DNA from 3 places in the Amycolatopsis sp. NPDC051371 genome. Region 3 is predicted to be linked to each of the others. Evidence: riboswitches for the same ligand, from Rfam matches in the RefSeq annotation. Region 3 holds a riboswitch; each other region holds the start of a gene.

The links. Region 3 has a riboswitch for thiamine pyrophosphate ahead of AB0M59_RS08530 (thiamine ABC transporter substrate-binding protein). Riboswitches for the same ligand answer to the same signal wherever they lie in the genome.
Region 1: another riboswitch for thiamine pyrophosphate. It lies ahead of thiO (glycine oxidase ThiO); the one in region 3 lies ahead of AB0M59_RS08530 (thiamine ABC transporter substrate-binding protein).
Region 2: another riboswitch for thiamine pyrophosphate. It lies ahead of thiC (phosphomethylpyrimidine synthase ThiC); the one in region 3 lies ahead of AB0M59_RS08530 (thiamine ABC transporter substrate-binding protein).

What each region holds. Positions count from the first base shown of each region.
Region 1 is NZ_JBFBAG010000079.1:4,290-6,454, reverse strand. It holds gene AB0M59_RS50895 (hypothetical protein) at 1-99, shown strand, start outside; gene thiE (thiamine phosphate synthase) at 160-825, opposite strand; TPP riboswitch at 857-962, shown strand; gene thiO (glycine oxidase ThiO) at 957-2,033, shown strand; gene thiS (sulfur carrier protein ThiS) at 2,033-2,165, shown strand, end outside.
Region 2 is NZ_JBFBAG010000083.1:1,424-3,588, reverse strand. It holds gene AB0M59_RS51565 (trypsin-like peptidase domain-containing protein) at 1-906, shown strand, start outside; TPP riboswitch at 955-1,079, shown strand; gene thiC (phosphomethylpyrimidine synthase ThiC) at 1,073-2,165, shown strand, end outside.
Region 3 is NZ_JBFBAG010000005.1:36,982-39,146, forward strand. It holds gene AB0M59_RS08520 (hypothetical protein) at 1-430, shown strand, start outside; gene AB0M59_RS08525 (4a-hydroxytetrahydrobiopterin dehydratase) at 873-1,157, opposite strand; TPP riboswitch at 1,190-1,298, shown strand; gene AB0M59_RS08530 (thiamine ABC transporter substrate-binding protein) at 1,320-2,165, shown strand, end outside.

The sequences.
Region 1 (2,165 bases), on a different contig from region 3:
GCGCCGACGACGACCCCGACGCCGAGCACGACGGCCCAGCAGCCGACGACCTCGGCCCCGGCAACCAGCCAGGGCGCGGCCACCACCCCGACCCCGTAAAGCCGTGAAGGCCACCTTGAGGAACTTGAAGTTCCTCAAGGTGGCCTTCACGAACTTCGGTCAGGGGAGGCGGGCCCGCAGCTCCCGCGCCGCGGCCTCGGGGTCCTCGGCCTCGGTGATCGCCCGGACCACCACGATCCGGGACGCGCCCGCCGAAAGCACCTCCGGGAGCCGCGAACCGTCGATCCCGCCGATCGCGAACCAAGGCCGCGAGACGGCCGAGGCGGAGACGGAACGCACCAGGTCCAGCCCGGGCGCCGTCCGGCCCGGCTTCGTCGGCGTCGGCCAGCACGGGCCTGTGCAGAAGTAGTCCACGCCCGGCTCCGAAGCGGCGGCCGAAGCCTGCGAAACGGAGTGCGTCGAGCGTCCGATGACCACCTCGTCGCCCAGGATGCGGCGGGCCAGCGGGACCGGGATGTCGTCCTGGCCCAGGTGGAGCACGTCCGCGCCGACCGCCAGCGCCACGTCCGCGCGGTCGTTCACCGACAGCAGCGCCCCGTGCCGCTCGCACGCCTCGGCCAGCACCTCCAGCGCCGCGATCTCGGCGCCGGCCTCCAGCGAAGAGCCACCCGTCTTGTCGCGCAGCTGGATGATGTCGACGCCGCCGGCCAAGGCCGCGTCGGCGAACGCGGCCAGGTCGCCGCGGGCCGTGCGGGCGTCCGTGCACAGGTACAGGCGCGCGGCGTCGAGGCGGGCGCGGATCTTGTCACCGGAGAGGGCGGGCATAGCGGCGACCGTACCCCGCGAGCTAGGGTGGACGAGTCCGCACGGGAGCCCGAAGCACGGGCTGAGAGGGAGCTGCCGCTCCGACCGTGGAACCTGATCCGGGTCATGCCGGCGCAGGGAGCGTGATTCCCATGACGAACACCCTGGCCGTCGTCGGCGGCGGCGTGATCGGCCTGTCCGTGGCCTGGCGTGCCGCCCAAGCCGGCCACGCCGTCACCCTCTACGACCCCGAACCCGCCCGCGGCGGCGCGTCCTGGCTGGCCGGCGGCATGCTCGCCCCGGTCACCGAGGCGTGGCCGGGCGAGGAGGACGTCCTCACCCTCGGCGAAGCTTCTTTAAGACGCTGGCCCGGCTTCGCCAGCGACCTCACCCAAGAGGGCGTCGACCCCGGCCTGGCCGGGCACGGGACGCTCGTCGTCGCCTTCGACCGCGCCGACGCCAGTCACCTCGACATCCTCGCCGGTCACCTGCACTCGATCGGCCGCGCGGCCGAACGCCTCACCGGCCGGGAGACCAAGCGGCTCGAACCCGGTGTCGGGTCCGTCCGAAGTGGACTCCACGTGCCCGGCGACCTCGCTGTGGACAACCGGAAACTGCTCCACGCCCTCTACTCGGCCTGCCAGAAACGAGACGTCCGGTTCGTCCGCGAGCGCGTCGAACGCATCCCGGACGCCGACGCCGTCGTGCTCGCCGCCGGCGCCTGGACCGGCCGGCTGCACCCGCAGCTCGCCGACGCCGTCCGCCCGCTCAAGGGCGAGATCCTCCGGCTCAAGCCCCGCCGCGGCTGCCTGCCACCGCCGACACGCACCGTGCGCGCCGTCGTCGAGGGCCGGCCGATCTACCTCGTCCCGCGCGGCGACCAGGAGCTCGTTCTCGGCGCGACGCAGTACGAAGCGGGCTTCGACCGGGCCGTCACCGCGCGCGGCGTCCGCGAGCTGATCGAGGGCGCCGAGCGCGTCTTCCCCGCGATCACCGAGTACGAGCTCGTCGAGACCGCCGCGGGCCTGCGGGCCGGCAGCCGGGACGTGCTGCCCTACATCGGCGTACTGGACGACGGCGTCTTCGCCGCCACCGGGCACCACCGCAACGGCCTGTTGATGGCCCCCGTGACCGCGGACGCCGTGGTCGCCTGGCTCGAGAGCGAGAAGCCGCCCGAAGGCGTCGAAGCGGCTTCGCCCGCCCGCCTGCACCAGAAGGAGCACGTGTGATGGAGATCAAGCTCAACGGAACGTGGACGGAGTTCCCGGACGGCGCGACCGTCGCCGACGTCCTCGACGCATCCGGCTGGCAGCGGCCCGGCATCGCCGTCGCGGTCGACGGCGTCGTCGTCCGCCGGAGCG
Region 2 (2,165 bases), on a different contig from region 3:
GAGGCGATGGACGCCTACTCGCGCGCCGTCAGCACGGTCGCGAAGACCGTCACCCCGCACGTCGCCGGGGTTCAGCTCGCGCGCGGCAGCGGCTCGGCGGTCGTCTTCGCCGACGACGGCCACCTGCTCACCAACGCCCACGTCGTCACCGACCACCGGCGCGGCGTCGCGACCTTCGCGGACGGCAGCGAGGTGCCCTTCGACGTCGTCGGCGCCGATCCGCTGTCCGATCTCGCCGTGCTGCGGGCGCGCGGCGAGACGCCGTCGGCCGCTCGGCTGGGCGACGCCGACGAGCTCGTCGTCGGGCAGCTCGTCGTGGCCATCGGGAGCCCGCTCGGCTTCTCCGGCACCGTCACCGCGGGCGTCGTCAGCGCGCTCGGCCGGGCGCTCCCGGTGCGGCAGGGGCGCACCGCCCGGGTGATCGAGGACGTCATCCAGACCGACGCGGCGCTCAACCCGGGCAACTCGGGCGGCGCGCTCGCCGACTCCGCCGGCCGGGTGGTCGGCATCAACACCGCGGTCGCCGGCGTCGGGCTCGGGCTCGCGGTGCCGATCAACGCGACGACGCGGCGGATCATCGACACGCTCGTCGTCGAGGGCCGGGTGCGGCGCGCGTACCTCGGCGTCGTCGGCGTGCCCGCACCGCTGCCGGACGACGTCGCCGAGCGCACCGGGCAGAGCGCCGGCCTGCGGGTGCGCGAGGTGGTCGCGGGCGGGCCCGCCGACCGCGCCGGGCTGCGCGCCGGCGACCTCGTGCTGACCGTCGGGCGCACCCGCGTCTCCGACGCCCAAGGCATCCAGCGCCAGCTGTTCGCGGAAGTGATCGGCACCGCACTGCCGATCACCGTGCTGCGCAACGGAGCCATGGTCGACGTCTACGCGACACCGGCCGAACTCGTCGGGTGAGGTGACCTGACTTGAGTATCGCGCGCCGGCGTGGCATGGTCGGTGGCACAACACCAACGCGGGAGCTCGCGCCATGGCGGGCTGAGAGGGCGACTCGGGATCTTTCCCAGGTGTCACCGACCGCATGAACCTGACCGGGTAATGCCGGCGTAGGGAGTGAAAGTCGTTGACGACGCTCGACTCTGCTGTCCAAAAGAAGGACGTCTCCGTAACGACCGGGCCGATCACCGGCTCGCACAAGGTCTACCACCGGACCGAATCCGGATTGCGTGTTCCCGCGCGCCGGATCGACCTTTCCAACGGCGAACACTTCGACGTCTACGACACTTCGGGCCCGTACACCGACCCGGAAGCCGAGATCGACGTCCACAGTGGACTGCATCGGCTGCGCACGGGTTGGGCCGACGGGCGTGAGCACAACACCCAGCTCGGGTGGGCCAAGCAGGGCGTCATCACGCGGGAAATGGAGTACATCGCCGCCCGCGAACGGGTTTCGCCGGAGTTCGTGCGCGCGGAGGTCGCCAGTGGCCGCGCGGTGATCCCGGCCAACCGCCGCCACCCCGAGTCCGAGCCGATGATCATCGGCAAGAACTTCCTGGTGAAGATCAACGCCAACATGGGCAACTCGGCCGTCTGGTCATCGGTCGAGGAAGAGGTCGACAAGATGGTGTGGGCGACCCGCTGGGGCGCCGACACGATCATGGACCTCTCCACCGGCAAGCGGATCCACGAGACGCGCGAGTGGATCATCCGCAACTCGCCGGTCCCGGTCGGCACCGTACCGATCTACCAGGCATTGGAAAAGGTCGACGGGGAACCGGAAAAGCTGTCGTGGGAGATCTACCGCGACACGATCATCGAGCAGTGCGAGCAAGGGGTCGACTACGTCACCGTGCACGCCGGCGTGCTGCTGCGCTACATCCCGCTGACCGCGCGACGCGTCACGGGAATCGTCAGTCGCGGTGGGTCGATCATGGCCGCGTGGTGCCTCGCGCACCACCAGGAGTCCTTCCTGTACACGCATTTCGAGGAACTCTGCGAGATCCTGCGGCAGTACGACGTCACGTTCTCCCTCGGTGACGGCCTGCGCCCCGGCTCGATCGCCGACGCCAACGACCGCGCCCAGTTCGCCGAGCTGGAAACCCTCGGCGAGCTGACGCACATCGCGCGCTCGCACGACGTCCAGGTGATGATCGAAGGCCCCGGCCACGTGCCGATGCACAAGATCAAGGAGAACGTGGAGCTGGAGGAAAAGCTCT
Region 3 (2,165 bases):
CTTCATCGCGCGCGGCGCCATCGAGCACGTTCCGGCGTCGCGGGAAGCTGCCGAGGCCGAGCTGGTCAGGGCCCGTACCCACCTCGCTTCGGCGCGGCAGCTGCAGGACACGGACCCGGAAGGCGCCTACACGCTGGCCTACGACAGCGCACGCCGGGCGTTGGCGGCCGTCTTGCAGAACCAGGGCCTGCGGGTGACGAGCCGAGGTGGCCACGTGACCGTCTACGAGGCGGTCCTCGCTCAGCTGGATCCGCCGCTGGGGCCGATTTTGCGGCCCTTCAACCGGATGCGGGCCCGTCGCAACGAAGTCGCCTACCGATCCACGGAGGCTCCTCCGGTGACTGCCGAGGACGTGGCGGCCGATGTGCCGAAGGTGCTGGCGCTCATCGAAGTGGCCGAAAAGGCCATTCCGAACATGCCGCGCTACTGATCGCCGGGGAAGTCCGGCCGGCTTGACCCGAAAGCCAGGCAGCCGGCGGCCTCCCGCGGATCAGCCGAGCAGGCCCATGAGGGCGATCGTGATCAGCACCACGGCGGTGGCGAGGGCGTTGATCCAGGCGCGCTGGGCGGGGGTGAGGGCGGCGGTGCTGTTCATGGCGTGTCCTAGGGCCGAAAACCGATGCTTCCGCCCTGCTCAGCGCGCTGATCATGCCCTTTGTTAGCTGCTGTGATCGAACTCACCACCGGCGCTCAGCCGTCCGAGTGACGACGGCCCCGGATCGTGAACCAGAGCACACCGCCGGCCGCTGCCACCATCGTCGCGAATGCCGCTGTGCCGACCACGATCGCCTGCGTCATAACCGTCTCTCCCAGCAAAGTCGTTTACCGAGAGACGTCGGAACCAGGAAAAAGTGCACTCAGCGTAACCGGGATCACAGAGCGCTGATCACCGAGTCGATCTGCGAAGCCAGTGAAAAGTCCTTCGCCGTCAACCCGCCCGCCGAGTGCGTGCTGAGGCGGAACGTCAGCGTGCGCCAGCGGATGTCGATGTCCGGGTGGTGGTCGGCGGCTTCGGCCAGTACCGCGACGCGGTCCACCACCTCGATCGCCTGCGGGAAGCTCGCCAGCTCCACCTCGCGGGAGATCACCGTCCCGGACCGGGTCCAGCCCGGCGTGAGCCTTTCGTCCGCCGCGGAGTCGCTCAAGATTTCCGTCATGTCTCCATCGTCCTGCGTCCTGGACTACGCTGCACGGTTGCCACGGGAGTCCGGTCGAGCCGGGCTGAGAGGCGGGGTCACCCGCGACCGTTCGCACCTGACCGGATCATGCCGGCGAAGGGAGGGCTTTCCCTCCTCGTCCGGTGAAGTGCAGGAGGGTAGATGAAAAGCAGGGCTGTGCGCGCCGCGACGGCCATCGCCGCCGTCAGCGTCGTCGCCGCTGGGTGCTCGCTGTCGGACGGTGACGGTGGCACGCAGCAGACGCCCACCGTCACCCTCGTGACGCACGACTCCTTCCTCGCGCCGCAGGAGGTGCTCGACGCGTTCCAGAAGCAGTCGGGCATCAAGGTTTCCGTGCTCAAGCAGGGCGACGCCGGTTCGCTGACCAACAAGCTCGTGCTGACGAAGGCGAACCCGATCGGCGACGTCGCGTACGGCGTCGACTCGACCTTCGCTTCGCGCGCGCTCAAAGAAGGCGTCTTCGAGCCCTACACCAGCCCGGAGGCGGATCGCGGGCCGCAGCGTTACGCCGTCGACCCCGAGCACCGGCTGTCCGCGGTCGACGTCGGCGACGTCTGCGTGAACGTCGACACGAACTACTTCACGTCGAAGGGCATCCCCGCGCCGGCTTCGTACGACGACCTCGCCGACCCCAAGTACAAGGACCTGCTGGTCGCCGAGGACCCGGCGACCGCGTCGCCCGGACTCGCGTTCCTCCTCGGCACCATCGCGAAGTACGGCGAGGCCGGCTGGAAGGACTACTGGACGAAGCTGAAGGCCAACGGGCTCAAGGTGGTCAGCGGCTGGGAAGAGGCCTACACCAAGGACTTCTCCGGCTCGTCCGGCAAGGGGCCGCGGCCGATCGTCGTCTCGTACGCCTCGTCGCCGGCCGCCGAGGTCGGCGACGACGGCAAGCCGCGCACCAAGGCGCTGCTCGACACCTGCTACCGGCAGGTCGAGTACGCGGGCGTGCTGGCCGGCGGCAAGCAGACCGAGAGCGCGCGCAAG